DNA from 4 places in the Leisingera sp. F5 genome. Region 1 is predicted to be linked to each of the others. Evidence: riboswitches for the same ligand, from Rfam matches in the RefSeq annotation. Region 1 holds a riboswitch; each other region holds the start of a gene.

The links. A riboswitch is a leader RNA that binds a small molecule or an ion and turns the genes downstream of it on or off. The one in region 1 is predicted to bind cobalamin.
Region 2: it holds a riboswitch for cobalamin, as region 1 does, so the genes downstream of both, A2I95_RS09770 (CbtB domain-containing protein) here and A2I95_RS08200 (aromatic ring-hydroxylating dioxygenase subunit alpha) in region 1, are expected to answer to the same signal.
Region 3: it holds a riboswitch for cobalamin, as region 1 does, so the genes downstream of both, A2I95_RS14950 (hypothetical protein) here and A2I95_RS08200 (aromatic ring-hydroxylating dioxygenase subunit alpha) in region 1, are expected to answer to the same signal.
Region 4: it holds a riboswitch for cobalamin, as region 1 does, so the genes downstream of both, A2I95_RS16555 (ABC transporter substrate-binding protein) here and A2I95_RS08200 (aromatic ring-hydroxylating dioxygenase subunit alpha) in region 1, are expected to answer to the same signal.

What each region holds. Positions count from the first base shown of each region.
Region 1 is NZ_LUKH01000009.1:159,223-166,893, forward strand. It holds gene A2I95_RS08190 (ABC transporter substrate-binding protein) at 1-1,356, shown strand, start outside; gene A2I95_RS08195 (hybrid-cluster NAD(P)-dependent oxidoreductase) at 1,409-2,494, opposite strand; gene A2I95_RS08200 (aromatic ring-hydroxylating dioxygenase subunit alpha) at 2,499-3,734, opposite strand; cobalamin riboswitch at 3,840-4,039, opposite strand; gene A2I95_RS08205 (Lrp/AsnC family transcriptional regulator) at 4,265-4,729, opposite strand; gene A2I95_RS08210 (aminotransferase class IV) at 4,856-5,806, shown strand; gene A2I95_RS08215 (DUF1523 family protein) at 5,864-6,508, opposite strand; gene A2I95_RS08220 (hypothetical protein) at 6,519-6,785, opposite strand; gene A2I95_RS08225 (DUF6638 family protein) at 6,788-7,671, opposite strand, start outside.
Region 2 is NZ_LUKH01000011.1:121,213-128,883, forward strand. It holds gene A2I95_RS09745 (cobalamin biosynthesis protein) at 1-211, shown strand, start outside; gene cobM (precorrin-4 C(11)-methyltransferase) at 208-1,002, shown strand; gene A2I95_RS09755 (cobyrinate a,c-diamide synthase) at 995-2,314, shown strand; gene cobA (uroporphyrinogen-III C-methyltransferase) at 2,311-3,045, shown strand; gene A2I95_RS09765 (DUF1636 family protein) at 3,042-3,377, shown strand; cobalamin riboswitch at 3,449-3,662, shown strand; gene A2I95_RS09770 (CbtB domain-containing protein) at 3,697-3,867, shown strand; gene A2I95_RS09775 (CbtA family protein) at 3,872-4,564, shown strand; gene A2I95_RS09780 (hypothetical protein) at 4,631-5,134, shown strand; gene cobF (precorrin-6A synthase (deacetylating)) at 5,208-5,960, shown strand; gene A2I95_RS09790 (glycoside hydrolase family protein) at 6,083-6,439, opposite strand; gene A2I95_RS09795 (hypothetical protein) at 6,457-6,693, shown strand; tRNA gene A2I95_RS09800 (tRNA-Ser) at 7,203-7,292, opposite strand; gene A2I95_RS09805 (SPOR domain-containing protein) at 7,534-7,671, shown strand, end outside.
Region 3 is NZ_LUKH01000020.1:32,381-40,051, forward strand. It holds gene A2I95_RS14930 (GNAT family N-acetyltransferase) at 1-245, shown strand, start outside; gene A2I95_RS14935 (YbaB/EbfC family nucleoid-associated protein) at 324-668, opposite strand; gene A2I95_RS14940 (DNA polymerase III subunit gamma/tau) at 861-2,669, opposite strand; gene A2I95_RS14945 (protein-tyrosine phosphatase family protein) at 2,864-3,409, shown strand; gene A2I95_RS14950 (hypothetical protein) at 3,516-3,920, opposite strand; cobalamin riboswitch at 4,030-4,252, opposite strand; gene A2I95_RS14955 (TetR/AcrR family transcriptional regulator) at 4,271-4,861, opposite strand; gene A2I95_RS14960 (alpha/beta hydrolase) at 4,932-5,810, shown strand; gene A2I95_RS14965 (SRPBCC family protein) at 5,836-6,303, opposite strand; gene nudC (NAD(+) diphosphatase) at 6,361-7,344, opposite strand.
Region 4 is NZ_LUKH01000024.1:9,430-17,100, forward strand. It holds gene A2I95_RS16535 (proline/glycine betaine ABC transporter permease) at 1-1,652, opposite strand, end outside; gene A2I95_RS16540 (glycine betaine/L-proline ABC transporter ATP-binding protein) at 1,649-2,671, opposite strand; gene A2I95_RS16545 (ABC transporter substrate-binding protein) at 2,778-3,725, opposite strand; gene A2I95_RS16550 (DeoR/GlpR family DNA-binding transcription regulator) at 3,934-4,713, shown strand; cobalamin riboswitch at 4,923-5,116, shown strand; gene A2I95_RS16555 (ABC transporter substrate-binding protein) at 5,258-6,268, shown strand; gene A2I95_RS16560 (iron ABC transporter permease) at 6,265-7,314, shown strand; gene A2I95_RS16565 (ABC transporter ATP-binding protein) at 7,311-7,671, shown strand, end outside.

The DNA of each region.
Region 1 (7,671 bases):
CAATACAATGCCGACGGCACCTTTGAACCGCGTCTGCTGGAAAGCTGGGAGGTCAACGAGGATGCCACCGAATACCTGCTGCACATCCGCCCTGGCGTGAACTGGAACGACGGCCGCGGCACCCTGACCGCCAAGGACGTCGCCTATAACTTTGCCCGCTGGTGCGATGGCAAGTGGGAAGGCAACTCGATGGCGGCCCGCATGGGGTCGCTGCAGAACGAGGCCGGCGACGGCCCCGCCGAAGGCGCGCTGGAGGTGGTCGACGACCTGACGCTGAAGGTAAAGCTCACCCGCCCGGATATTACCATTATCCCGGCAGTCACCGAATACCCCGCCGCCATCGTACCGGACGGCTGGTCGGGCGATCCGGGCGCCGATCCGGTCGGCACCGGGCCTTATAAGCTGGTGGAATACGAGGTCGGCGTGAAAGTCGCGCTGGAAAAGAACACCGATCACGAATGGTGGGGCGAAGGCGCCTATCTTGACCGGATTGAATTCATCGACTTCGGCACCGATGCCTCCACCCACCTGTCGGCCGCCGAGGCCGAAGAAATCGACATGACCTACGAAACCGTGGGCGAATATGTCGATATCTTCACCTCCATCGGCTGGAACGTGAGCGAGTCGGTTTCTGCCAATACCCTGGTGCTGCGCACCAACCGCGACGCCGAGGTCGATGGCGCGCAGCCCTATGCCGACGCCCGCGTCCGCCGCGCTCTGGCGCTGGCCTGCGATAACGCGGTGCTGCTGGAGCTGGGCTATGACGGCCGCGGCACCCTTGCGGAAAACCACCACGTCTGCCCGATCCACCCGGAATACGCCGACATTGGCGCTCCGGTGCGCGACGCCGACGCCGCGCGCCAGCTGATGGAAGAAGCCGGGATGCTCGATTTCGAGCATGAGCTGTACTCCATCGATGACGACTGGCGGCGCAATACCACCGATGCGCTGGCAGCACAGATGCGCGACGCAGGCCTCAAGGTCAAACGCACGGTGCTGCCCGGCAACACCTTCTGGAACGACTGGGACAAATATCCCTTCAGCTCCACCGACTGGGGCCACCGCCCGCTGGGGGTGCAGGTGCTGACACTGGCCTATAAAACCGGGGTGGCCTGGAATGAAACCGGCCTCGCCAGCGCCGAGTTCGACAGCATGCTGGAGGCCGCCTCAGCCATTGCCGATGCCGATACCCGCCGGGGGCATATGGAGAAGATTGAGCAGTTCATGCGCGAGGACGGCACCGTGATCCAGCCCTACTGGCGCTCGCTTTACCGTCACGCCCGTCCCGGTATCATCGGTGCCGAAAGCCATCCGATCAACGAAATCCACGTGCACAAGCTGGCACTGGAAGCCTGATCAGGCCTCGAATAGAAGGGCGCGCGCCAGACCCGGCGCGCGCCCGTTTTCATCAGATATCGACCTCTACCCGGCCAATCGGGTTGGAACAGCAGGCCAGGATATAGCCCGCCTCCACGTCTTCTTCCGAGATGCCGCCGTTGTGGACCATATGCACGTCGCCCGCGGTTTTCTTGACCTTGCAGGTGCCGCAGATGCCAAAGGTGCAGCCCGACGGGATATTCAGCCCCGACGCCTTGGCCACCGCCAGCACGGTGTCGGTCTCGGTGCAGGCCGCCATCACACCGGAGGCCGCAAAGCTGATCTCGGCGGCAGCGGTCTCTTCCGGCACCACATCGTCGATCTCGGGCGCATCTGCCGCAGTCTCAACCGGCGCGCCAAAGCTCTCCTGGTTGTAGTTCTCCATGTCGAAGCCCAGGCCGTTGAGCATGTCGCGCACCGCCTGCATGAAGGGTTCCGGCCCGCAGCAGTAGACCTCGCGCTCCAGATAATCCTGCGCAATCAGGCCCAGCATGATCTGATTGAGCTGGCCGCGGTAGCCGGTCCAGACCTGATAGGGGTCGTCCTCCTCCACCACCAGGTTCAGCTTCAGCCCCGGCAGCCGCGACGCCATGCTTTCCAGCTGCTGGCGCGCGATAATCTCGCTGGGGCGCTTGGCGCAGTTGATAAAGCAGATGTCGGGCGACTGGCCGCGGTCAAACAGATACTGCGTCATCGACAGGCTGGGCGTGATGCCGGAACCTGCAGAGATGAACAGGAACTTGCCGTTCGGGCGCTTGGGCAGGGTGAATACACCCGCCGGTCCCGACGCTCGGATATGCCTCCCCGGCCTCAGGTGGTCCAGCATCCAGCGGGTGCCGATGCTGTCGCCCTGCGCCTTGACCGTCACCGAGATCGACAGCGGGCGCGAGGGCGAAGAGCTGATGGTGTAGGTCCGCCAGACGGTTTCACCAGGCACCGGCAGCTCCAGCGTCAGAAACTGGCCGGGCTGGTACTTGAACCACGCACCGGACGGCGCGCGGAAGCTGAAAGTGGCGGTGTTTGGCGCTTCCGGCACAACCGAGACGCATTCCAGCATCTCGTCGTCCTTCCACGCCAAGGTTTCGTCCAGCGTCTCGAAATTAGCCTGCAGTCCCATGTGCTTACTCCGCCGCGATCAGGTGACGGCCGGTCAGCGCGCGGGTCAGGTGCTCGGCATACCAGTTGGAGAACTGAATGACGCCGCTTTCCTGCACTTCCGAATACGGACCGGGTTCATAGGCGGGGGAGTTGATGCCCTGCTGGTTGTCCTCGACCACGATGCGGTCCTCGTCATTGGTCGCCATCCAGACCTCGGTCAGGCGCTTGATGTCATAATCCTGGCCCTCAACCGCGTCTTTGTGCACCAGCCATTTGGTGGTGACTTCGGTCTCGGTCGGGCTGATCGGAGTGACCCGGAACACAAGAGAATGATCCGGCAGGAAGTGGTTCCAAGTTGTCGGATAGTGGAACTTCAGCAGCGTGCCGGCATCGGCAAAGGGCACCCGGCCCAGCGGCTTGGCCACCGCGGCCTTGCCATCCATGGTATAGCTTTCCGCGCCCTCATTCAGCGGCATCCGCGCCAGCCGGTGCTGACCGCGCGCATCCATGCGGAACTGTGCCGGGCAGCCTGCCGCTTCGATCCGGTCAAAGTGCTTTTGCAGATGCGGCGGGGTCTCGCCGCCCTCAACGCCAGTGACAGACGGATCTTCCGGGAAGCTCCGGCACAGCGCCGGGTGGTTGCCGCCGCAGTGATAGCATTCGCGGTTGTTTTCCCAGACCAGCTTCCAGTTGCCGTTCTCGATGATCGAGCTTTCATAGGCGACCTTGGCATTGCCCAGGTCATGCGGCTCCAGATAGGGGCGGGCGACGTCGGCAAAGGCGTCAAAATCCGGTGCCTCATCCGCCAGGCAGATATAGATCAGACCGGCCAGATCACGGCAATGCACCGGCTTCAGCCCGTGTTTGGAGGCATCGAAATCCGGCCCCATGTCCCGCGCCCACAACAGCGAGCCGTCCAGCTCATAGGTCCACTGGTGGTACGGGCAGACCAGCTTGGGAGAGCTGCCCTTTTTCGCCTTGCACACAACCGAACCGCGGTGGCGGCAGGCGTTGTGGAAAGCACGCACTTCGCCATCAGTGCCGCGCACGATGATGACGTTATACGACCCCACCTGATGGGTCACATAATTGCCCGGTTTCGGAACTTCGCAAGCGGGAATGGCAAACAGCCACTCGCGGTAGAAAATCTGCCGCATGTCCAGATCCAGCACCCCCGGATCGGTATAGAACGCCTGTTCCATGGAATAGTTTTTCTGCCGGGCCACCAGTTTGGCCAGAATCTCGCTGTCCTGAAGCATTTGCTTCTCTCCTTTGCCGCATCCCCGCGACGGGTTGGCTGGGTGCAGGCATGGGGAGAGAGATTGCAGGCCGCACGCCCGCAACCGCCCTGCCGCCGCCCGCGGTTGACGTTGTCTTGGCAAGGCTGGTTTCCGGACTGTCCCGGGGCCATTCGGCGGCGGGGCCTGGCACCTTCCCGAAGCGCTTGCTTCAGTGGTCATTGCCATGCCTTGCCCGGGGTCACCGTTGCGGGGGCAGTGCCGGAATTTCACCAGCTTCCCAATTCTCCGCCCCGAAAGGCGGCACCTTGCTACCCGCGGTATTGCCCGATTTCCAACAAAGGGACGGAGACAAATCCGACCCGCGAAAACCGGAAAAAGACATGCATGTTTCTTGCGCCCAAGGGGCAGAACACGCCCGGAATCTCAAACCGGCACCTGTCAGTCTGTTTGCGGCAAGACGCTGAAGTCGCAAGCAGACCCACGCGACTCGCGCAACCGAATCGATTCGCCCTCCACTGCGCAGCCGCCGCATGCCCTTTGCCGGCACGTCAAAGCGGCACCTGCAGCCCCGCTTTGACCCGGTTCACAACCACATTGGAGTGAAACCGCCTGATGTTGGGATTGTCCGTGAACACCTGGCGGCTGAAATCCTCATATGCCGCCATATCCGTGGCCGTCACAATCAGAATGAAATCCGTGTGCCCAGTCACATAATAGCATTGCTGAACGTCTTCGAGCGCCAGCATGGACCGGCGGAACTCATCCAGAAGGTCGGTGCGTTCCCGCTCCAGCTCAACCTCGACAATAAAGGTCATCGGGCGGCCCACCGCTTTGGCCGACAGAACGGAAATATCCGCCTCGATGACGCCTTCCTCCCGGAACCGCTTCAGCCGCCGCTGAACGGAAGAGCGCGAGATCCCGGCAAGGCTCCCCAATTCATCAGCCGTCAGCCGGTTGTCCCGCTGAAGAATCGCCAGAAGCCGTTTGTCCGCATCATCAAGAATACTTGGCATACTGCTCACTCAACATCTAAGTTTCGATCACTTTACCCGAAGTCTGATAAGCTTTCAGGAATTTTGCCCGCAAACCTGCACTACTCTTGGCACCACAAACATACCTTGCCCGCCAAAGGACCTATCATGCGCAAATTGCCCGAACTGTCCCACAGACACGCCGACCACCGCAGCTACCCGCCCGGGGTTGCCTATATGGACGGGCAATACTTGCCGATGCACGAGGCAAAGCTATCGGTGCTCGACTATGGCTTCCTGCATTCAGACGCGACCTATGATGTTGCGCACGTCTGGGAGGGTGCCTTTTTCCGGCTGGAAGACCACCTGAACCGCTTCTTCCGCGGCATGGATGCGTTGCATATGTCGGTGCCCTACGGCAAGGCGCAAGTGACCGAAATCCTGCACAATTGCGTGGCCCTGTCCGGGCTCAGGCAGGCTTATGTGGAATTCATCTGCACGCGGGGGACCTCGCCGGACTTCAGCCGGGACCCAAGGCAGGCCGAGAACCGCTTCATTGCCTTTGCCATCCCCTTCGGCTCTGTCGCCAGCGAAGAACAGATGCAGCACGGCCTGCACATGGCGGTGACGGATGTGCAGCGCATCCCGCCAGGCTCGGTTGATCCCACGGTCAAGAACTACCACTGGCTGGACATGGTAAAGGGGCTTTACGCAGCCTACGGCCGGGGCGCCGACACTGCCCTGCTGGTTGATGGCAACGGCAATATATCGGAAGGCCCCGGTTTCAATGTTTTCGCCATCAAGGACGGCGCGGCCGCAACTCCGGACACCAGCGTCCTGCTGGGGGTCACCCGCCAGACGGTCTTTGACATTTGCGCACAGATGGGGGTCCCGTGTTCTGCCCGGAACCTTGCCGTTGAGGATCTGAAAAAGGCCGATGAAGTCTTCGTAACCTCAACGGCAGGCGGGGTCATGCCAGTCACCCGCATTGACGGGCAACCGGTTGGCACCGGCAGGACCGGCCCGCTCTTCAACCGCATCCTGGCGGCCTATTGGCAGCTTCACGATAGTGGCGAACATCGCGACCCGGTCATGTATCCGGAGCCGGCGGGGAAATAGCCGCGCCAGACTGTGGCGTGCCAGACAGAACAGGGCCGCCCTACCAGCGGCCCCTCCTCACTTCGACTTCCAGGTATCCAGCCAGCGGCGGACCCGGCCCTTGCGCTCGGCGATTGCATCGCCCGCCGCATGCAAACTGTCCTCGGCGCTTTCGATCATCGGGTCGATGCGCGACCGGCGGAACCGGCGCCAGCGGACATAGACGGCCCAGAAAACCGCGGCCAGAAGTACCAGGAAAATGATCGAGAACCAGTTGGTGGGCTTGTCCTCCGGCCCTGCCACCGGATTGATCGTCACCGCATTGGGAAAGATCGACAGAAACTCGTTGCGCCAGCCGTAATGCAGCACCGCCACCCATTCCGGGTTTGCCTTGGTCGAGATGCTGTCATTTGCATCGGTATAAAGGTTCGCGGTGTCGAACTTGAAATAGGGCGGCCAGTTCCAGCCGGTATCCTCGTTGCGGTAGACCATGTTGCGGCCGTTACCGCGCACCGCCTGGATGAACTGCACATCGCGGTTGATCAGCTCAGCCGACTGGTCGTCCGGCTGCGACCAGAAGACCCGCGTCCAGTCGTTCAGCTCCTGCCGCTCCTCATAGGTGTTGACGATGCGCACCACGTCGTATTGCGGCAGCGTGTAATGCAGGAAGGCGCCGAACAGCACCCAGATGGTGATCAGGAAAGCCCATTTGATGAAACGCATCTGCTGCACCTCACATGAAGTTAATGACGTAGACCAGAAGCGCCAGCGCCCCCAGCGGAATGATATAGACCAAGAGGATCAGCTTGCGCCGGAACGAGCGGTCGTATTGTTTCAGCCCCCGCTGGATGAAGGCGCGGCGGTCGCCGGTCAACCCCTTCTGTTTCCAGCGGCGTTTCAACTTCATCCGCCGCATCTCACGCGAGTACAGCGAGACCGCACCATAGGCCACGGTCAGCACCACCAGCAGGATCAGAACAAGGCGGAAAAAGCCGAACATCCCTAACGCCCTCTCACCCGGTTCACAGCACCCCAGGGGCCAACCCGCTCAACCACCCCCTTGCGCCGGTTCCGCGGCAGCCGGGGCATCCGCCCCTCCATATCCGGCTCATGCCCGAAAAGTGCGGCGCGCGCGCCGGCCTTGTCCACCGCATATTCTCGTGCCAGAAACTCCGCCGCGTAAGATCTCTTGGTCTCCGGCCAGCCGCGGTACTGGCGGTAGAATTCCTCCTTGTGGCAGATGAACATCTGGCGGAAGTCATGCGGGCACAGCTCTGCCAGCAGCATGTTGACCAGATCCCGCTGGGCCGTGTCCGACGCCCGCAAGGAATAGAAATAGGCCGGATGGTCCGAGCGGATCTTCGGCCACTTGCCGCCCCCCTCAGCCCAGCGCACCAGCGCCGCCAGCCCCTCAAACTCCTCCGGCAGCTCATCCGCATGCCGCGCCGCCATCCGCCGCAGGTCCGACCGCGACAGCCCGGTCAGGTCCCGGCCCTTCTCCGTCAGCACCGAAACCGCCAGGAACCCCATCTTCTGCCGCAGGATCGCCGCGCCATCGACGCCGCGCGCCCGGACCACCGGCTCTGCCAGCCCGTTCAGCTCCAGGAACTTGGCAATCGCATTGCGCTCCTCCAGATCGAACACATGTTTCAGCGGCACGCCTTCGGGCTTTGCCCCGCTGGCAATCACCGCCGGATGCCCGGCATCCTGAAACACATAAAGCCCGCCGAAATGCGCGGTCCAGAAGTTCGACTGCTCAAAGACCTCATGCTCCAGATGCACCGGATTGCGGGTCACATCGCCGGTCTTCTCTGCCGTCGCAATCATCTCGCCGATCAGATCATCATTAAACCAGGCATCCTCCCCGGTCTTGAACCGCTCCACCA
Region 2 (7,671 bases), on a different contig from region 1:
GCTGCAGGCGAGGGATATTAGCGGGGAGCAGACCTTGACCTGCTCACCCCGGATCAAGGCGCGGTTCGGCACCGGGTCGCTGGCGGAAGCCGCGGCGCTGGCGGGCGCGCGCCATGGGGCACCGGAGGCGCGGGCGCGCCTCCTGGCCCCCAGAGTTGTCACCGCGGATGGGCTTGCCACCGCGGCCATAGCAGAAAGACTTGAGCCATGACCGTTCACTTCATTGGCGCCGGACCGGGCGCTGCCGACCTTTTGACCCTGCGCGGGCGCGACATCCTCGCCGCCTGCCCGGTGTGCCTTTATGCGGGCTCGCTAGTGCCGGAGGAAATCCTGAGCCACTGCCCCGCGGACGCGAAGATCGTGAACACCGCGGCGATGGACCTGGAGGCCATCGTGGCAGAGATCAAGGCCGCGCATGAGGCCGGTCAGGATGTGGCGCGTCTGCACTCTGGCGATCTGTCGGTTTGGTCCGCGATGGGTGAGCAGATCCGCCGCCTGAAAGCCGAGGGCATTCCCGTGTCAGTCACCCCTGGTGTGCCGTCCTTTGCCGCAGCGGCTGCGGCACTGGGAACCGAACTCACCCTGCCCGGCCTTGGCCAGTCGGTAGTGCTGACGCGCACGCCAGGGCGCGCGTCCTCGATGCCTGCGGGCGAGTCGCTGGAGAACTTTGCCAAGACCGGCACCACGCTGGCGATCCACCTTTCGATCGGCAATCTGGATCATGTGGTGGAGAGCCTCACGCCCCATTACGGTGCCGGTTGCCCGGTGGCCGTGGTCTACCGCGCCAGCTGGCCGGATCAGCAGATCATCCGGGCGACGCTGGAGACACTGAAAGGGTCCTTGGACGAAAAGATCTCCCGTACTGCGCTGATCCTGGTGGGGCCGGTGCTGAAGGGCGAAGGGTTTGACGAGAGCTGCCTCTATTCCACCGAATACGACCGCCGCTACCGACCGCAAAGCGCGGACAGCCCGTGGTCAAGCTGGAGCCATGGCGATGACTGATATGAACCCTCCCGGACTGATGATCTCGGCGCCCTCCTCGGGCACCGGCAAGACCACGGTGATGCTGGGCCTGCTGCGCGCGCTGGCCGAAGACGGCCTCGTGGTGCAGCCCTACAAGAGCGGGCCGGACTATATTGACCCGGCGTTCCATCTGGCGGCTGCCAAACGGCCAAGCTTCAACCTCGACACCTGGGCGATGGACGCGGGCCTGCTGGATGCGGTCACCAGCCAGGCCGCAGGTGCAGAAATCTGTATCGGCGAGGGCTCGATGGGGCTGTATGACGGGGTGGCGACGCGGGGCCAGTCGGGTTTTGGCTCCTCAGCCGAGACCGCCAAGCGCATGGGCTGGCCGGTGGTGCTGGTGGTAGATGTCGGCGGCCAGGCGCAATCCGCTGCCGCCACGGCGCTGGGGTTCAAGAACTATGACACCGATGTGCCCTTTGCCGGAGTGATCCTTAACCGGGTGGCAAGCCCGCGGCATGAACGGCTGACCCGTCTGGGGATGGAAAAGGCCGGTATCACGGTGCTTGGCTCCCTGCCCCGGCGCGGTGATCTGGCGCTGCCGGAACGGCATCTGGGACTGATCCAAGCGGTGGAGCATCCCGATCTGGAAGCGGCCATTGCAGGCTATGCGGCGTTCCTGCGTGAGAATGTCGATCTGGAGGCGATCAAATCGGCGGCACTGGCGGGGGCGGCCCCGGCGGCGGCGGCACTGCCCCTGCCCCCAGCCCAGCGGATTGCGCTGGCGCGGGATGCGGCGTTTTCCTTTACCTATCCGCATCTGCTGACCGGATGGCGTGCAGCCGGGGCAGAGATCCTGCCATTCTCGCCACTGGCGGATGAGGCGCCCGCGGCGGACGCCGATCTGATCTGGCTTCCCGGCGGCTATCCTGAGCTGCACGGCGGCACGCTGGCGGCGGCAGAAAACTTCCGCACCGGGCTGCGCAAACATGCCGAAACCAAGCCGGTGCATGGTGAATGCGGCGGCTACATGGCCCTGGGCGAGGCGCTGATCGACAAGGAAGGCAACCGGCATCAGATGGCCGGGCTTCTGGGTCTTGTGACCTCATACGAGAAGCGCAAATTCCACCTTGGCTATCGCCGGGCCGTGCTTCAGGCCGGCATGCCGGGTTTTGCTGCTGGCACTGCGCTGCGCGGCCATGAATTCCACTATTCCACCATTCTGGATGAACCCGATGCGCCGCTGGCCAATGTCATGGACGCGGACGGCAACCCGGTGCCGGAAACCGGATCGGTCAAGGGCCATGTCACCGGCACCTTCTTCCACCTGATCACCGGAGAACAGGCATGAGCGGGTTTGTCAGCTTTGTCTCTTCCGGCCCCGGCGATCCGGAGCTGCTGACCGTCAAAGCGGTCAAACGGCTGGAAGCCGCGGATGCGGTGCTGTTTGACGATCTGTCCTCGGGGCCGATCCTGAGCCATGCCCGGAGTGACGCCGATCTGGTCGGCGTCGGTAAACGCGCAGGCCGCCCCTCGCCGAAGCAGGATCATGTCAGCCGGCTTTTGGTGGATTATGCCTCTTCCGGCCTCAATGTGGTGCGGCTTAAGTCCGGGGATTCCGGCGTTTTCGGACGGCTGGAAGAAGAGATCGCCGCGCTGCGCGAAGCAGGCATCGCGTTTGAGATCGTGCCCGGTGTGACCGCAGCCTCGGCTGCGGCAGCGGCGGCAAACATCCCGCTCACCCGGCGCAAGACCGCGCGGCGGCTGCAATTCATCACCGGCCACGATGTGACCGGCGGCCTGCCGGACGATCTGAACATGGCGGCGCTGGCCGACGCCGAGGCCACCACCGTGGTCTATATGGGCAAACGCACCTTTGCAGCGCTTGCGGAAAAGCTGATGGAAGCGGGCCTGCCGGCAGAAACCGATGCGCTGGTTGCGCTTGGTGTCTCCACGCCCGAACAATCGCTGCACCGCCACAAGGTGGGCGAGCTGCCTGACATGCTGCGGGCGATGGAAACCACTGCGCCGGTGCTGATCCTCTATGGCCCGCTGGCCGACCAGGACCTGGCCGAGGGATGAACGCGCCGATCCTCACTCTGTGCCGTACCTGCCGCGACGCGGACCCTGCCCTGCCCGGGCAGGCCGCCGCAGTGCTGGAGGCGGCGGGGGTGAAGGTCAAGCTGCAGCAGGTGGACTGCATGTCCGGCTGCAAACGCCCGCAGACGCTGGCTGTGCGGCAGAGCGGCAAGACCGCCTATCTGTTCGGAGAGATCACTGCAAAAGACCTGCCGGACATCCTGACCTTCCTGCGGATGTATGGTGAAAGCGCCGACGGCAATTTTGCCGACGCCCGTCCGCTGGGCAATTTGCGTTTCAAGGCGATTGCCCGCATCCCGGCCGAAACCGCCTGAATAGCTGTGCTGCGTGACGCTGAAAGGCTGCAAACTGGCGGAATCATTCTTGACCCGGCGGCGCCCCGCGGGGCAGAACAATCCGACACGGTGTCTGATAGTGCCTAAGCACTGGGACTGAAACGGGAATGAGGACGGTGGACCAAATCGCGGCACCGAAGCCTCAACCGCCCCCGCGACTGTGAGCGGCGAGCGGCCTTCCAATATCCACTGGCGCAAGCCGGGAAGGAGGAAGGCAGCTGCGACCCGCGAGTCAGGAGACCGGCCGTGTAAGGACGCAACAATCTGCCGTCGGGTGTGACGGCGAGGAGGACTAGAAATGACGACCAAAACGCTCAAGGCATCTGCCGCCGGCACGACCTTCATCCCGGCACTGTTTGCCGTGGTTCTGGGCCTGGGGATCATCACCCTGACCGGCCATGTTCAGGCATCCGCTTTGCATGACGCCGCTCACGATGTGCGCCACGCAACCGGCTTCCCCTGCCACTGAGACCATGTTCAGTCGTATTCTGATCAGCGGCTTGTTCGCTGGTGCTGCAGCAGGGTTGATTACCGCCCTGCTGCAGCTTTATTTCGTGCAGCCTGTGCTGCTGCACGCCGAGCTCTATGAATCCGGTGAGCTGGTGCATTTCGGCGCTGACGCTGTTTCAGCGCATCCCGAACTGCCCGGCTTTGATGCTGTGCGCGATGGTCTCAGCATTGTCTTCACCATGCTGACCTACACCGGCTATGCGCTGGTGCTGGTGGCGCTGATGTCGATGGCCGAGCGCCAGGGGCATGAGGTGACCGCACGCAACGGCCTGATGTGGGGCCTGGCTGGCTTCATCGCCTTCCACTTTGCGCCCGGCATGTCGCTGGCGCCGGAAGTGCCCGGGGTGGCAGCTGCCGACGTCGGCGTGCGCCAGATCTGGTGGACCATCACCGTGGCGGCAGCTGGTGTCGCGATGTGGCTGATCGCCTTTGGCGGCAATCTGGTGAGCTATCTGGTTGCAGCCCTGCTGCTGATGGCGCCGCATGTTGTCGGCGCACCTGAGCCGGAGACGTTCTCAGGTCCGGTTCCGACCGAGATCGGCGCCCTGTTTGCCGCTCGTGCCTTTGGCATCGGCATGGCCGCCTGGGCATTGCTGGGCAGCTTTGCCGGCTACTTCTGGCAGGCTGAAGGCAAGCGCGCGGACGCCGCTGCCTGATCCCGCCCCTCTTGCTCCCCGCCGGCCCGGAACCGGCGGGGCATTCTTTTTTTCGAGGATGACAAAATGTCCCGCTCTCTCGCTCTTTTTGCTATCGGCCTGGTGTTCGGCGGCGGCGCCGGTTTTGTGACGGCTGCCGGCAATGGCATCACCTTTGACGGTCATGATCATGGCGATCCTGCGCATCATGGCGGCAGCAATGCCGAAATGGCAGCCCATGACCATTCCCAGGCCGTCAGCCTGGCGGCGGGCCCGGATGCGCCCGGTGTTGCGGTCCAGCTGCATAAGGACCCGATGGCCGGCTGGAACCTGCAGGTCACACCGCAGAACTTCCGCTTTGCGCCCCAGAACGCCTCTGCCGCGGATGCAGACGGCGAAGGCCATGCGCATGTCTATATCAATGGCGAAAAACTCGCCCGCCTGTACGCCGGCTGGATGCATATTGCATCTCTGCCCGCAGGCGCCGAGGTGAAAGTTTCGCTGAACACCAACAGCCACAGCCCGCTGATGATCGACGGCGTGCCGGTCGAAGCCAAGGTGACCGCCCCGGCCGACAGCGAAGGCTCCTGACCGCAACTGCAGGCTTGCAGACAACAGCGCGCGGCCCCATAGGGGGTCATGTTTTCATGCTAGAGGCCCCGTGATGATTGAGCTTTCCCTGATCGGCATCGGCACCGGCAACCCGCAGCACATGACGCTGCAGGCGATCGACGCATTGAATGCGCAAGACCTGATCCTGATCCCCAACAAGGGCGCGGGCAAGGATGATCTGGCGGGGCTCAGGCGGGAGATCTGCACCCGGGCCATCGAGGGCGGCGGGCCGAAGATCGTCGAATTCGCCCTGCCGATGCGCGACGAGGCCACCAAAAGCTACCACCGGCGGGTGGATGACTGGCATGACGCCATCGCGGAAATCTGGTGGCAAAACATCACCGCGAACCTGCGCGAAGGCGGCAAGGCGGGCTTTCTGGTCTGGGGCGATCCATCGCTTTATGACAGCACCATGCGGATTGCTGAGCGGCTGAAGACGCTGGCGGACATCAAACTGACAGTGATCCCCGGCATCACCTCGATCCAGGCACTGACCGCGGCGCACGCGATTCCCGTGAACGAGATCGGCGCCCCCTTCACCATCACCACCGGGCGGCAATTGCGCGAAAACGGCTGGCCGGACAGCGCTGATACGTTGGTGATCATGCTGGACGGGGAATGTTCGTTCCAGTCCATTGATGCGCAAGAGGCAGAGATCTTCTGGACCGCTTACGCGGGCATGGAAAACCAGATTTCCGTGGCAGGCCCGCTGGCGGAGGTTGCCGGCCAGATCATTGAAACCCGCGCCAAGGCACGGGCCGAACATGGCTGGATCATGGATATCTACCTGCTGCGACGGCGGTAACTGCCGCTGTCAGAGGCGAAACAGCGCTTTGAACCCCGCCTGTATTTCCGCAGCGCAGCAGGTCTGGAGTTGTTCCGTTGCCAGGGTGCGCTGGCTCAGTTGTTGCTGATGATGCAGTGCAATCAACCCGCCGGTGCATGGAATAGACTTGCGGGGTCTCCCCCGGCCATGACCCATCGCAGCAGTTCATTGCAGGCCGACACATAGTCGCCCGCATTGGCCTTTCGCATCATCTTTGACCGGCACACCGAACCGGATCCGACATTGAAGGCCAGCTCGAGCATGGATGCCTGCACGCCGACAGGAATGCGCTTGTTCGTCATGCAGCCTGAGATTTCCGCATAGAGCGTTTGAACGTCCTCTTCGAGACGATCCACGCATTCCGCCATGGTCGCCTTATCGCCAATCTGCACACCATGGGTATCGCCAAAACAGATGGTCGCCACGTCCACAATGTCGCGGTACGCTTCCAGCCGCACCTGGGGGCGTCACCGCCTTGATCGGCGCACTTCAGCTGACGTTTGATTTCAGTGGGCGGGCACGCACTCACCAAATGCTTCAGCACGACTACTACCAAGCGCTGGCCAATTTTCAGAGAATTACCGATCCGACCGAGAGCGACGTCGCAGAGGCGAATTCGCAGCTCACCACAATCATGGCTCATGAGCCGCCCGTGATGCGGGCCGTCGATGCCAAAGCACACAATGACGCTATAGATGCCACGGGCTTTTAAGAGCAAGACCAGAGGCTCAAGGTGCCGTTGTGGCACCACTTGCTCCGGAACTTCATTGGCTTTGAAGGCAAGAACTACCCAACCTTCAATGAAGTCGAAATCCTCAAACACAAGGCTCTCGAAGCCAAGAAAGGAAAAACACCTAATGCAACGACGCAATAACAGTTCATTCGGCGGCAAGCTGATAAATAATGGCTGGGGAGCCAGACAGCCACAGAAGCCAACGAAAGACGGCGGAAGCTCCAAGGAGAAATAGCAATCAACCCTCCTCACGCCGCCTGCTCCATCGCCTGCACCGATCAGCAGATCGCGGCGATCACCGGCCACAAGAGCCTGTCCATGGTCCAGAAATATTCGAAAGGCGCGTGTCAAAAGCGCCTGGCAAAAGAGGCTCAAGACCTTCGGGAACGGAACAAAAACAGATCATGAACGTGGGGAATTTTTTGGGGAAACCCAAAATCACCCCTTCGGGGCGGTCGATCAAGGTGGCAGCTAACTAGTTGATTTTGTGGCGGGGAGACAGGGATTCGAACCCTGGGAACGCTCTCACGTTCAACGGTTTTCAAGACCGCCGCATTCGACCACTCTGCCACCTCCCCGGTCCGATCAGCGGTTTAGGACGCAAAACCGGGTGAGGCAAGGGGAAATCTGCAGTGCAAGGGAAAAGCCCGGACCTCCGCCCGCCGCGCGGATTCATGCCGCCCTTGCGGGTTTCCTTTGTGCCGCGGCCCGTCAGGGTTTTCATGGCCGTATGCGCAGGCTATCATGCCGCCAAATCAAGAAGACCGGGCATTCCGGCGAGGGCGCAAAAGCGCCGCGGGCACAGGCAAGGATGAGAGCATGAAAGACACCATGTCGACAGCAAAGACGGCCCCGCGGATTGCCGCGGCGGTCTTGGGCCTGCTGCTGATGGCAGGCTGTGAAGACGGGCCGAAACTGGCCTTTTTGCAACCCAAAGCCAAAGCCGAAGGGGAGGTT
Region 3 (7,671 bases), on a different contig from region 1:
AGAAAGAGGAGAGCGAGTGGGATTTCGGATTGGTCCTAAGGCCCGGCTGTTTTGGCCTGGGGCCTGCCATTGCCCGGCAAGCGCTGGAGTTTGCCCGCGGCGATCCGCGTATCCCTCTTGTGACTTTCCTGTTGCCGCCGACGCGGCGTCATCTGCGCCCGTTGGCACGGCTGGGCGCGGTGCAGGCGGGAGAGGCACTGTGCGGCGGGCAGCGCTTCTTGAAATTCCGGCTGGAGACGCGCTGAGGTACCCGAAGCAAACGAGATGCAAAGAATAAGGCGGCTCCTGACGGGCCGCCTTTGGTCTGGCATTGCTGGCACAGCTTAGAACGGCAGCTTGATGTCCTTCGGCAGGCCCATGCTTTCGGTCAGCTTGGTCATCTCTTCCTGCGCTTTTTCGGCCGCCTTGGCCTGGGCGTCCTTGATGGCGGCCAGGATCAGATCCTCGACCACTTCCTTGTCGTCGCCATTGAAGATCGACGGGTCGATATCCAGGCCTTTGAGGTCGCCCTTGGCGGACGCGGTGGCCTTGACCAGGCCGGCGCCGGCCTCGCCGGTCACCATCACATTGTGCAGCTCTTCCTGCATCTGGGCCATTTTACCCTGCAGTTCCTGTGCCGATTTCATCATCTTGGCCATGTCGCCAAGACCGCCGAGGCCTTTGAGCATCTGTCATCTCCTGAGATTCCGGTTCGGGGCACAGATACGGGCCGTGAGGGCGTGAAACAAGGGGAGGATTGCTTCGGTGCAAGAGTTTAGCCCCCTTCCGTCCGGCCGGCAGGCCGGGCAGCGCCTGACCTTCCCCCTGAGGAAGGCGCTATCGCTCCCAGTCAAGGTCAGGCGATGCCCTGGATTTTTAGGTCATCCATCCTCAAACGGGTCCCATTCGTCCTCCACCTCGGGCAGAGCCTCGGCGGCGACCTCCGCCGCCAGTTCCTCCGGCGTGCGGATACGCTTGATCTTCGCCTTGGGGAAGCTCTCCAGCACCGCCTGCACCAGCGGATGGGCAGCGGCTTTCTCGCGCAGGGCGTTCTCGGCGGCGTCGCGGACCTCGGCAATGGTGGCTGCGTCACCGTCCGGTGCGATCGACACCACCCAGCGCGCACCGGTCCAGTTTTGCAAAGCGGTGCCAAGCCGGGCAGCCAGATCACGGGGCGCCTGGGCTGACGGGGTGAATTCGATGCGGCCTGGCTGGTAGGAAACCAGACGTACACCGCCTTCGACCTCGACCAGCAGTTTCACGTCGCGGTTGGTGCGGATCAATTCGACCACATGCTCAAATGTCGGAAAGCGGGCCAGCGCAGAGCTGACCTGCGGTGCCAGGGCTGTCACAGTGCCGCCGCCGCCATGGGCCACAGGCGCGCTGCCAGCGGGGGCGCCTTGGGCGCCGGCGGGTGCGCTGCCGCCGAGCGCCTGGCCGCCCATCCCCTGCATTGCTCCACCGCCGCCTGGCCCGCCGGGGCCGGGGGGTGGCGGTGGGGGCGTGTCCTGCAGTTTGCGGATCAGCTCCTCCGGGCTGGGCAGATCGGCCACATGGGTGAGCCGGATCACCGCCATCTCGGCAGCCATCATCGCGTTGGGGGCTGCGGCGACTTCCTCAAGCGCTTTCAGCAGCATCTGCCACATACGGGTGAGAACGCGCATCGCCAGCGCATCCGCCATCGCCTTGCCGCGGGCGCGTTCATCCGGGCTGACAGTGGGGTCCTTGGCGGCATCGGGCGTGATCTTCACAACCGAGACCCAATGGGTGATTTCAGCCAAATCGCGCAGCACCGCCAGCGGGTCGGCGCCTTCGGCGTATTGGCCGCTGAGTTCTGTGAGGGCCGCCGCCGCATCACCGCGCAGGATCATGTCCATCAGGTCCAGCACCCGGCCCCGGTCAGCAAGCCCCAGCATGGCGCGGACCTGGTCGGCGGTGGTCTCCCCTGCGCCATGGGAAATCGCCTGATCCAGCAGCGAAGTCGCATCACGGGCCGAACCTTCGGCGGCGCGGGTGATCAGGGCCAGCGCGTCCTCGGCAATCTGCGCGTTTTCAGCCCCGGCGATCTTTTGCAGCAGGGCAATCATCACTTCCGGTTCGATCCGGCGCAGATCAAACCGCTGGCAACGCGACAGCACCGTCACCGGCACTTTGCGGATCTCGGTGGTGGCGAAGATGAACTTCACATGCGCGGGCGGCTCCTCCAGCGTCTTCAAGAGCGCGTTGAAGGCGCTGGTCGACAGCATGTGGACTTCGTCGATGATGTAGATCTTGTAGCGGGCCGAAGCGGCGCGGTACTGCACGCTATCGATAATCTCGCGGATGTCGTTCACGCCGGTGCGCGAGGCCGCGTCCATCTCCATCACGTCGACATGGCGGCCTTCCATGATCGCAGTACAATGCTCGCATGTGCCGCAAGGGTCGGTGGTGGGGCCGCCCTGGCCGTCGGCGCCGATGCAGTTCATCCCCTTGGCGATGATCCGCGCGGTGGTGGTTTTACCGGTGCCGCGGATGCCGGTCATGATAAAGGCCTGGGCAATGCGGTCGGCGGCAAAGGCGTTTTTCAGCGTCCGCACCATGGCGTCCTGCCCCACCAGATCGGCAAAGGTCTCGGGCCGGTATTTGCGGGCCAGAACCTGGTATTGGGATTGGCCGGATGCGCCGGGGGTGCCGCTGGGGGTATCGTTCATGATGTCTCGTGCCGGATTCGGGATGCGGGGCGTCCGCGTTCCGCGCAGGGTATTGAAGCGCGCTGCATTCGTCCACCGGTGATAGGGCCGCCGCGGAGGCGCAAAAGGGCTTTGGGATTGCGCGCTTAACGCTTAGGCTGCAAAGGCAGGGGACTGCGGGGGAAATGCAGGAACGCAGCGGCTAAGGAGGCGGTATGCGATCTGAAGACATCCCGGAACTTGCGGCGCAGGACGGTGCAGCGTCGGCAGGTCTTACTATCCACGCGCTGTCAGCAGGCGGCGGCATTCTGGCGCTATGCCCGCTGCCCGGGGCGGGCGGCGATTACCGCGGCGACCTGATCCAGATCTATCAATGGAAGCCGGGGCTGGTGATCTCGATGACCACGGAGGCAGAGCACGCAGCCGCAGGCGTGCCGCGGCTGGGGATTGATGTTCAAAGCATGGCCTGCCGCTGGCTGCACCTGCCGGTGCCGGATTTCGGCGTCCCGCCGCCGGGCGTGGCAGCGAAATGGGCGGCTGCCAGCCGGTCTGCGCGCCAGGCATTGGGCGGCGGCGGCCGGGTTCTGGTGCATTGCAAGGGCGGCTGCGGGCGCTCCGGCATGGCGGTGCTGCGGCTGATGATCGAATGCGGCGAGGAACCGGCGCAGGCGCTGGCGCGGCTGCGCGCAGTGCGGCCCTGCGCGGTTGAAACTGAGGCGCAGCTGGACTGGGCCTGCGCGGGACAAATTTCAAAGCGCTGAAGGCAGCGCCTGACCCCGAGCGGATGCGAAGCGCCCTCCTGTTTGGCCAGCGGTAAACCTCTGGTGTGACGGGAAGGCGGGGCGTTTCAGTCTGTTGAGGTGCGTGTTACAGCGCCAGCATCTGTTCCGCCTGCAATGCCTCCGTGGTTTTCGGCAGCGCCTCCATCAGCGCGCAGGGGCGGGTGTCCAGCTTGGAGGCGGCAAACCCGGTGCCGTCGCGGCTGAGGATGGCATCGGCAAAGCGGTCCAGCCCGTCACGCGGCGCCTCTTCACCGACGCCGCAATAGAGCCGGATCCGGTCGTGGCTGGCGGCAAATTGCGCCGGGCAGTTGCGCGGGCAGCCGTCCAGAGCGGTGGTGCCGGTGATCTCGAAATCCTCTTGTGTCAGCGGCTTGGCCTTGGTCATCGCTTCGGCCAGTTTGGTGATCATCCGTTCCGCCGCGGGGCAGGGGCGCCCCAGGTATTTGCAATCTGTTGCCGCATAGAAATGCGTCTGGTCGGTCCACATCATATCTGCGCCCTCCGCGCGTGGCACGGGGGTCATGGGGACAAGAGCTCGGATGAAAGGCGGATCGAAGCCGCCGCAGCCATCAGACCCTGTCCGGACACCCCGCCCGGGTTCGAGTTACACGTCTGATGGCAGGTCTCCTGACTTGCGGGTCGTCGCTTTCCCGATCCTTCCCGGCCTTGTTACGGGCCAGTGGCTCTATCGGGGTCGCTCGCCGCTTACAGTTGCGGGGGCAGCCGCGGAATTGGCCTGTTTTTGCGCAGGCCGCACCGTGTTCCCTTTTCATCCCGGACACAAGATTCTGTGGCACGGGAACCATCACTACAAGCGGTAGCGGTTTCTTCCGCGAGTCGTCAATCGTTTTTCTGCATCTGCAAATACAGCCCGCGGATCACATCCGAGTCGCGCCGCACCCGTGCCAGCTGCCAGCCGCCCTGCAGCAGGATATAGAAATTCTCCGCCGCCGCGCGGGCTTCTTTTTCTGCCAGGCCCAAGCGCTGGCCATGGCGGGTGGTTTCAGTAATCCAGCCCTCGAACAGATGCGCGGCGTGCTGGTGGAAGGCGTCGTTTTCCGGCCCTTCGAACAGGGTGGCAGAAACCGGGCAGCCGCTCCATTTACCCTGTTTGTCGAACAGCTTGGCCAGCTTGTAGCAGACCGTCTTGGCACCCTCCCGGAAGGTTGGCGCCGGAGCAAAAGACGCCTCGATCAGCAGCAGCATCTGCCCTGACGCCCAGTCCGCCGCGGCCAGCGCAAGGTCGGATTTACCGTTTGGGAAATGGTGATAAAGCGAGCCCTTGGGTGCCCCTGCCTCTGCCAGCAGTTCCGCCAGCCCGGTGCCGCTGTAGCCCTTGTTGCGGAACAGGCCGGCAGCGGCGCGGATCAGCCGCTCGCGGGTCGGCGGCGGGCCGGTCCCGCCTGTCTCAGCTGTCGTTACGTCAGTCATGGCGGCAGCTTGACAGCATTAGACCGATTGGTCCAGACACGGGTTAGACCAATCGGTCTAGGAGGCTGCCATGCTGGACAAAAGTGCAGAACATACCGCGGTTATCCGCGAGGAAGCCCTGCGGTTTGCCTCGGGCGGCCACATGCTTGCGGGGCGGCTGTATCATCCGGCGGGGCAGGCGCGGGCGGCGGTGGTGCTGAATGGCGCAACCGGCGTGCCGCAGCGCTATTACCGGCATTTCGCGCGCTGGCTGGCAGCCGAGCAGCACGTGGCCTGCCTGACCTATGATTACCGGGATTTCGGAGACTCGGCGCAGGGACATCCGCGCCATTCCGATGCGACAATGGCCCAATGGACGCTGGAAGATCAGCCAGCTGCCCGGGTTGAAATGCAGCGGCACTATGCGGGCGTGCCGTTGTGGGTTATCGGCCACTCGCTGGGGGCAATGCTGATGCCCCTGCAGGATGGCCTGAAGGACGTCGCCCGCATGATCGTGGTTGCGGGCGGCTTGGTGCATCACCACGATCATCCCTGGCCCTACCGCGCGCTGGCGCTGGCTTTCTGGTTCGGCCATGTGCCGCCATTGGTCCGTGCCTTGGGCTATCTGCCCGGGCGCGCGGTGGGGTTCGGGGCCGATTTGCCCGCCGGGGTTTACTGGCAATGGCGGCGCTGGTGCACCACGCCCGGCAGCTACCTGCCGGAAACCGGCTCGGCTTTGCCGTTGCCCAAATGGGAAGACACCGGTGCGCCGGTGGATCTGTTTGCGATGGCGGATGACGATGTTGTGCCGCCAGCGGCCGTCTGGCGTTTGGGAGACGTCTTTGGCGGCAGCAGGCAGCGCCGGACGGTGCTGGTACCGCAGGAGACTGGTGTGCAGAAGATCGGCCACCTGGGCGCCTTTGCCCGCGCCAATGCAGCCCTGTGGCCGCGGCTGCTGCCGCAGCAATAGTGCGGCGCCCCGCCAAATCTTGGGGTCAGGCGGTGCGGTTCAGCCGTTCCTCGGTGATCCGGGCATAGTCGGCCAGCCGCAGCTTGAACCGGCGGGTGAGGTTGCTGCGGGCCAGTTTCAGCGATTGTACCAGCAGCCGGCCGGTCAGGGTGGTGGGGGTCAGTTTCAGCTGCACCGACATCCTGGTCCGCCGCGGCGACAGCGCCAGCAGCTCAACCTCCAATTGGCCGTCCAGGCCGCTGCCGCCGCCCGTCAGCGACAGCCCGGTGACCGGGGTATAGGACGCCAGCGTCAGCCGGATGTCGCGCTGTTTGCCGCGAAACCGAAAGCCGATGTCCCAGGCCAGGCCGTTTTCCGGATGGGCGGTATCGCCGGTCCGCTGCACGTCGATGCCGCGCCGCAGAGCCGAGCGCTCCAGCAGGCCGAAATCAGAGATCGCGCCAAAGACGTCGGCAATCGGTGCTTCGATATCTTCTTTGCTTTGAAATTCCATGCGCGCCTGCCTTGGTTGCGCTGCCGTGCCGGCGCGCCGTTTTCGGCAATATGCTATTTAGTCCAGGGTGTCCGCAAGCCAGTTCTTGAGCAGAAAATGCGCAATTGCCCCCTGACGTGACGGCCTTAGGACCGGGTGTTCGCCGGCAAAGACCGTCATCATGTCCTGGCGGCTGACCCACAGAGCGTCTTCGATCTCAGCCGGGTCGATGGCGATGTCCGTGCTCAGCGCCTCGCCCGCGCAGCCGAACATCAGCGACATCGGAAAGGCCCAGGGCTGGCTGGACAGGTAACTGACGGGCCCGACCTGCACGCCGGTTTCTTCAAATGTTTCGCGGCGCACGGCAGCTTCCAGCGTCTCACCCGGTTCGACAAAACCTGCGAGCAGCGAATACATCCCTTCGGGCCAGCCGGGCGAGCGGCCCATCAGCACAGCATCGCCATGGGTGATCAGCATGATCACCACCGGGTCGGTGCGCGGGAAATGCGGTGTCTTGCAGGCGGGGCAGATCCGCTGCCAGCCCGCCTGCGCCATGTCGCTGGGGGCGCCGCAAGCTGCGCAGAACCCGTGGCTGCGGTGCCAGGCCAGAAGCGCCTTGGCAGTGGCGGCCAGTTCCGCCTCCAGCGGCGTGAGGCAGGTCATGACCCGGCGCAGCTCGGCAAAGGCGTGGGATGCAGGCAGATCCGGGTGCTGCTGCTCGCTGGCATCGGCAAAACTGTTGAGCGCCTCCTGATCCAGGTCTTCGGGCTGCCAGCCGCTGATATCGCAGGCAAAGCACGGCGCGCCGCCGGGTGCCAGGCCAAGAAACAATGCGGCATCCTTGCAATCAGCGGCCAGCGGATGCGCCGGACTGGTCCAGGCCAGCCCGCCGGGCAGATCCGCATCCGTTTCGCGGCGGGTCAGCGGTTTGCCGCGCCACATCAGCAGAACTTGGGCTTCCGGGCTGTTCCAGGCCGCTTCCAGCGCTGCGGGATCCGTGCGCAGATGGGCCGCCCGCTCCAGCCCGCCGCCGCCGAATGTCACTTGTTCTGCGTGTTTCATTGCGGCTCTCCTCTGGCTGCTGCGGTTTCACTGGGCGCAACGGATGGAATAGCGCCATCCATGGCAGTGTGCCGCAGGCGTTGCCAGCAATCGGCGGCGATCTGCGCTTGCCTGTCACTGCACCGCCACACCTGCCGGGCGGGAATGGCGGCTTTTCACTGCAGGACAGGGGGCGTCCGCCCCTTTGCTGCGCCGGCAGCAGGAAAAAATCAAATGCAGCAAAAAGGGTTCTTTGCAAATCGTTAAAACGCTGATTCAAATAGCCGCAAAACAAGAGCGGCACCGAAGGGTGCGAAAGGAGCAGCGGCAGTCGGTGTCAGCGGAATT
Region 4 (7,671 bases), on a different contig from region 1:
GCATAGCGGACGGCCGGGGCCAGCGCATACAGGACAATGGCGATCATCGCGGTGAAATCACCGATCCGGAACAGCATCACCACCGGGATCAGGTAGACGAAACTGGGCAGGGTCTGCAGGGTGTCGATCAGCAGGTTGATGGCGATGCCTGCGCGCCGGTTCAGTGCGGCCAGCACACCCAGAGGCACACCGATCAGGGTGGCGAGGATCACCGAGGCGCCGCAAAGATAGACAGTGACCATGGCCTTGGCCCAAAGGCCGCTGACCGCAATCAGGGCAGACATCACGCCGCATAGCGCTGCCAGTTTCCAGCCGCCGACGCGCCAGCCCAGCAGCGTCAGCATGGCAATCGCCCAGGGCCAGGGAATGCCCAGCAGGGTTTTCTTGATCGGCAGCAGGAACCAGTGCAGGAAGAAGACCTTCACTGCCTCGAACGCATCGAAGTAATTCACGTTCAGGTATTTGACTGCGTCATTCCAGAAGGCGCCAGTGGTGATGGTCTGGCTGGCCGGATAGTCCAGCAGCAACGGCGAGAAGCGGCCCAGCACCCAGGTGATCATTAACAGCGACAGTACCAGCACCGTGCGTTTGTGCCGGGCGGCCCAGGAGCCGGGTGAGGTGTGGTGGATCTGGCCCATGCGTTCGGCGAAAGCTTGGCTCAGCCGGTCCACGGCGATGGCCAGCACCACGATAGCGATGCCTGCCTCGAACCCGGCGCCGATGTCGAGGCGGCGCAGGGCAGCCAGCACGTCGAACCCCAGCCCGCCAGCACCGATCATCGAGGCGATGATCACCATGTTGAGCGTCAGCATGATCACCTGATTGACGCCGACCATCAGACTTTGACTGGCCGAGGGCACCAGCACCCGCCACATCAGCTGCCGTTTGGTGGTGCCCGCCATCCGCCCGAAGTCGAGGATCTCCGGGTCCACCGACTTGAGCGCCATGATGGTGATGCGGATCATAGGCGGGGTGGCATAGATGATGGTGGCGACCAGCGCCGAGACCGGGCCGAAGCCGAACATGAACAGGATCGGCACAAGATAGGCGAAGATCGGGATGGTCTGCATCAGATCCAGAACAGGGGAAAGGATGCGTTCGCCCTGCGGGTGGCGGTAGGCCCAGATGCCGGCCAGCAGCCCGCCGCCTGCGCCGATCGGCACCGCGATGACCACCGAGGCAAGCGTGACCATGGCGCTGTCCCACTGTCCGAAGACCGCAAGATAGGCAAAACAGGCCCCGGCGACCGCCGCCAGCCCCCAGTTGCGGCAGAAGTGTCCCAGGGCAATCACCGCGATGGTGACCGCGATCCAGCTGGCGGCCGGCAGCAGCACCTGCGGGGCCGGGCCGGGGCCGTACAGAAAACCATGCGCCAGCAGGCTCAGCATCAGCTCATAGGGCTGTTCGATCAGCCAGGCGATGGCGCGGGTGGCATCGGTGAAGGACACCGGGCCGATGGCCGCGTCCTCCACCAGCCAAGACATGGCGGAAGATATACGGGTTTTGAAGGGGATCACCCAAGAGGAGGGGATCTTGATCAGCCAGCGCGCATCCAGCGCCTTGGCCAGATCGCGGCCGAACCAGCCTAGCAGGATTGTGACCAGCACCAGCCCCCAGGCTGCGGCGCTTTGCCAAGTCAGACGCGCTTTCATGCCGCTTTCCCCGCGCCGAACAGCACGCGGGCCACCGCTGTGCGGCCGATGCTGCCGATGATGCGCCCGTTTTCATCGCACACCGGGCGCGGGGCATCTGCGGCGATGATCTGCTCTGCCACCTCCGATACCCGGGCGGCGGCGGGAACCGGGGGGCCGTCACCGTCCGTGCCCGGGGTCATGATGCCGCCCACCGTCAGCACCTTGGAGCGCGGGATGTGGCGGGTGAATTCAGCGACATAGTCCGTGGCCGGGTTCAGCACCAGTTCCTCAGGCGTGGCAATCTGGATGATCTCGCCGTCCTTCATGATGGCGATACGGTCGGCAAGGCGCACGGCCTCCTCGAAGTCGTGGGTGATGAAGACGATGGTCTTGTGCAGGCGGGCCTGCAGGCGCAGGAATTCGTCCTGCATCTCGCGGCGGATCAGCGGATCAAGCGCCGAGAACGGCTCGTCCAGAAACCACAGATCAGGTTCCGTCACCAAGGAGCGGGCAATACCGACGCGCTGCTGCTGGCCGCCGGACAGCTCGCGCGGGTAATAATCCTCGCGGCCTTTGAGGCCGACCAGTTCCACCACCTCGCGGGCCTTGGCGTCCGCCTCGGCTTTGGGCGCGGCCTGAACGGTCAGCGGGAACATCACGTTCTGCAGCACGGTCAGATGCGGCAGCAGGGCAAAGTGCTGAAACACCATGCCCATCTTGTGGCGGCGGATTTCGATCAGTTCCTGCTCGCTGGCGGTCAGCAGATCCACACCGTCAAACAGCACCTCGCCGCCGGTCGGCTCGATCAGCCGCGACAGGCAGCGCACCAGGGTGGATTTGCCGGACCCGGACAGGCCCATGATGATGAAGATCTCGCCTTCGGCAATGTCGATGCGGGCATCGCGCACAGCGCCGATAATACCTGCCTTGCGGATCTCCGCGCCGCTGGGGGACGGGTTGCTGTTCAGAAACGCCTCGGCATTGGCGCCATAAAGCTTCCAGATGTTGCGGCAGGAGAGTTTGGTCTTGGGAGACATCAATGCGGTTCCTGGACCGGTCCGCAGAAAGCGGCCGGGTTGATTGACGGGACAGGAGAAAAGACCGGGGCTGCCGGAGAGCGTGCAGCAGCCCCGGGGAGTGAGATCAGTTGCCGATCCAGCCGGACCAGCGGTCCTTGTTTGCGGTCATCCATCCGGACACCACTGTATCGATATCGACGCCCTCCAGATCCGCCTTGCCGACCATGGCGCTCATCTCTTCGTTGGTAATCTGGTAGGACTGAACGATCTCATAGGCACCCGGCCATTTTTCCGGCAGTCCGGCCCAGGCCGCCTTCCAGATCGGGCCGCGCGGCTTGCCGCAGTCATAAGCCAGATCCGGGTTCACCCCCGCCGCAGGATCAGCGTAACATTCCGCGGAATAGGGCGGGAATTCCACGAACTCGCCGTCGTATTTGGCCGGCGCCCAGTGCGGCACATAAACCCACAGGACAATCGGATCCTGGCGCTGATAGGCGGATTCAAGTTCGGCAAACAGTGCCGCATCGGTGCCCGCATGCACAACTTCAAATTCCAGCTCTAGCGCCTCGACGCGTTCCTCGTCAAAGCCGCCCCAGGTGACCGGCCCGCCGACATAGCGCCCGTAGGGGGAGGTTTCAGCAGTTGCGAATTCCTCGGCGCAGTCTTTCAGCGCCTGCCAGTCGGGCAGGCCGGGGCAGCGGTCTTTCATATAGGCGGGGTACCACCATTCCTCGATCGCCATCAGCCCGGTTTCGCCGGCGTTGACCACCTTGCCCGAGGCAGTCGCGTCGTCCAGCGCCTCGCGTCCGGTGGTTTCCCAGATTTCCATCGCCAGATGCAGGTCCCCTGTCTTCAACCCGGCAAACTGGGCGATATAGTCTGCCTGGACGTATTCGACGTTGTATCCTGCCTCCTGCAGGATGCTGCCCATGATCTTGGTGTTGATCAGCTGGCCGGACCAGTCGTGCAGTGTCAGTCTGATGGGGTCGGAGGACTCGGCGGCCCAGGCGGATGGAGCGGAAACGGCGGCTGTCAGCGCCACGGCTCCCAAAGCGTTGAAGTTTCTCAGCATAAGGAATTCCCTGATATGTGGCATTTTGTGCGATTCTTGGCGTCGCGTGCTGAGATGGTGCTGCGGTTATGTCTGTCAGTCAATAAAAAACCACAATAAGCCACAATTGTCTCTGAATTAGGCGGTTTTTGAGCAAAAAATTGCGGCGCTAGAGGTCCGTGTGTTGTTTTTTGTGGCTTTCTGGCGTAGCAACGCAACAGGAGGCCAGATGACCAAAACCCGTAAGACCACCAACCAGCGTGAAGAGGAAATCCTGCGGGCGCTGCAGCAGGCAGGCGGATCCTGCAGGGTCAGCTATCTGGCTGGCAGGCTGGGTGTGTCCAATGAAACCATCCGGCGGAACATCCGCACGCTGGAGGATGCCCAGGCGGTCCGCAAGGTTCACGGCGGGGTGCATCTGGTTGAAGATGTGAACGAGCTGCCGCTGCAAAGCCGGATGGACACCCACGCCTCTGAAAAGCAGCGTCTGGCCATCGAGGTGGCCAAGACCATCAGCGACGGGGATTCGGTCTTTTTAGACGTTGGTTCCACCACAGCCTATGTGGCGCAGGAGCTGCAGCAGCGGTCAAACCTCTTTGTGGTGACCAACTCCGTGCTGGTGGCCCATGCGCTGGCATCGCGCAACAACAACCGGGTGTTTCTGGCCGGCGGCGAGCTGCGCCCGCATGACGGCGGCGCCTTCGGGGCCGAAGCGCTGGATCTGGTGCGGCGGCTGAACGTGCAGTTTGCCATCTTTTCGGCCGGGGCGATCAATGCCGAACTGGGTTTCATGCTGCATGACCTGGAAGAGGCAAATTTGGCCCGTGTCGCGGCGGCCAATGCGCAGGTCCGGATAGTCGTTGCCGATCATGACAAATTCAACAAGCGCGCGCCGGTGTCGATCGGCAAGGATACCAAATTCGAAGTCTTCTATACGGACGCGCAACCGCCGCAGGCCATCCTGGACATGCTCAAGGCGATGGATACCGATCTGATCGTGGTCGAATAACGGGACTGCGGGCTGTCTCCGGACAGTTTGCAGTCCCGCTTTTGCGGCTGCGGCTGATGGGTGTCCCAACCCTGAAACGGCTTCTTCTGGAATTTTCCATCTGTCCGTGCCTTTGGAAACCCTCCTACCTAGGCTGCTTGCCGCAGCTGTGCCCGGGCCGCAGAATTTCTGCTGCAGAATAACTTTTTCTTGCCGCAACGAAAGGGATGCGCTACCCGCGCTTTACCGGTCCCGAAAGGGCTAAGAGGGAATCCGCGGTGCCTGCCGGCGCCAAACGGAACTGCCCCCGCAACTGTAGGCGGCGAGAGCTGTGCCATGACGTCACTGGACCAAAACAGTCCGGGAAGACGGCACAGTCATTGACCCGCCAGTCAGGAGACCTGCCGGTGAAAACCGAAAAACACCGGGCGGGGTTGTCCGGGGAGGTTGCCGATAAGATGCGCCGCCGGTTTCCGGTGCCGCAAACGGGGGCAAGGACCTCTGCCTTACCGGTCAATGCCCTTTCACCCGTTCTCCGGTCATTGACACATGGAGATCGAATATCATGTTTTTGCGTTCCGGCCTGATCGGCCTTTCCTTCATCGCTGCTGCACAGGCTGCGGCGGCCGGTGAAACCTTTCCGCTGACCATTGAAAACTGCGGCCAGTCGATCACTTTCGAGGCGCCGGCAGCGTCTTCCGTAACGGTCGGCCAGGCGGCGACCGAAGTGCTTTACGCGCTGGGGCTGGGCGACAAGGTGCTGGGCACCTCGGTCTGGTTCAACGACGTGCTGCCCGAATACGCGGACCTGAATGCCAAGATCGACCGCCTGGCCGACAACGATCCGAGCTTTGAAAGCGTGGTTGCTAAGCGGCCCGGCCTGGTTGCGGCGCAGTACGAATGGCACGTTGGCCCCGAAGGCGTCGTGGCCAAACGTGAGCAGTTCCATGATCTGGGTATTCCGACCTATGTGATGCCCGCCGATTGCGTCGGTAAGGACAACACCACCGGCGGCGACGGAACCCGCACCCGGATGTTCACCACCGGCAGCCTGTATCAGGGCATCGAGGAGCTGGCGGCGATCTTTGGCGAAGCCGAAAAAGGCGCCGAATTGGTCGCCGACTACAAGGCCCGCGAGGCGGCAGCTGTTGCCAAGGCGCAGGAAGTCGCACTGGAAGATGCATCCGCCGTGTTCTGGTTCTCTTCGCCTGAAATGGAGAGCGATCCGTTTGTGGCAGGCGAGAAGGGCGCGCCGGGTTACATGATGCAGCAGCTGGGCCTGCGCAACGTCATCGAAACCGACGAGGAATGGCCGACTGTCGGCTGGGAGACCATCGCCAAAGCCAACCCCACAGTGATTGTGATTGCCCGCATGGACCGCCGCCGCTTTGCTGCGGATGACTATGAGAAAAAGCTGGAGTTCCTGCGCAGTGATCCGGTGGCCAGCCAGATGGATGCGGTCAAGAACAACCGCATCGTCGTGATGGACGCTCAGGCGATGGATGCCACCATCCGTGCCATTCCGGCGCTGGAGGAACTGGCTGCTGAACTCAGCGCGATCGGCAACAGCCAGTGAGCGCAGCCGCCGCAATCACATGGCAGGGCGTCAAGGGCGCGTGCCTGGCCTTGCCGGTGCTGGTTGCGGCGGTTCTGGCAGGCGCAATGATCGGGGAAACCGCGCTTGCGCCTGACCTTGTGCTGTCTGTTCTGGCCAACAAGCTGGCCGGGGCAGGGCTGCCGGTTGATCCGATAGATCAAGGCATTGTCTGGAGTTACCGGCTGCCGCGGGCGCTGGTGGCGGGGGCCTGCGGGGCGGCGCTGGCGGTGGCGGGTGTGGTGCTGCAGGCGCTGCTGCGCAATGCGCTGGCCGATCCATACATCCTCGGCATCTCTGCCGGCGCCTCCACCGGGGCGGTTGCAGTGACCATTGCTGGGCTGGGCGGCGGTGCGCTGTCGCTGTCCTTTGGCGCCTTCAATGGCGCGCTTTTGGCCTTTGGCTTTGTTGCCGTTCTGGCCCGGGCCGCCGGAGCAGGCGGCAGCCGCGCGGCGGCAGCGCAGATCGTGCTGGCCGGCATTGCAGGCTCGCAGCTGTTCAACGCGCTGACTGCTTTCATCATCGCCAAGTCGGCCAATGCTGATCAGGCCCGCGGCATCATGTTCTGGCTGATGGGCAATATGAGCGGGGTGCGCTGGCCGGATGTGTGGCTGGCGGTGCCGCTGGCTCTGGCGGGCTGGGGGGTCTGCCGGTTCCATGCGCGGGCGCTGGACGCCTTTACCTTTGGCACCGATTCAGCGGCCTCGCTGGGCATTCCGGTGCGGCGGGTGCAGGTCACTCTGATCTTTGCCACCGCGCTGACAACTGCGGTAATGGTGTCGATTGTCGGCTCCATCGGTTTTGTTGGGCTGGTCATCCCCCATGCGGCGCGGTTCCTGGTTGGCCCGGGTCACCGCAGGCTGATGCCGGCCGCGGCGCTGACCGGCGCGGTGTTCCTGATTGGCGCCGACATCGTGTCCCGCATCATCATTCCGGGACAGGTGCTGCCCATCGGCGTGGTCACAGCCCTGATCGGCGCACCGTCCTTTGCGGTGATCCTGGTGCGTGGAAGAAGGGCTGCGCGATGAAGATCGAAGCCCGCAGCCTGTCTTACTCTATCCGCGGCAAGCTGCTGCTTTCTGATGTCTCATTGACGGTGCAGCCGGGAGAGACCCTGGCCTTGGTTGGTCCGAACGGGTCTGGGAAATCCACGCTGATGCGGCTGCTGGCGGGTCTGGCGCGCCCCTCGCAAGGCGAGGTTCTGCTGGCGGAAAAACCCTTGGCGCGGCTGACGCGCAGAGAGGTCGCCCAGCGGACCGCGATCGTTGAACAGCAGGCAGACACCGCCGAGCGAATTACCGCACGGTCGGTGGTGGAACTGGGGCGGACCCCCTGGCTGTCAGCGTTGAGGCCCTGGAGCGGCGAAGACAGCCAGCATGTGGAAA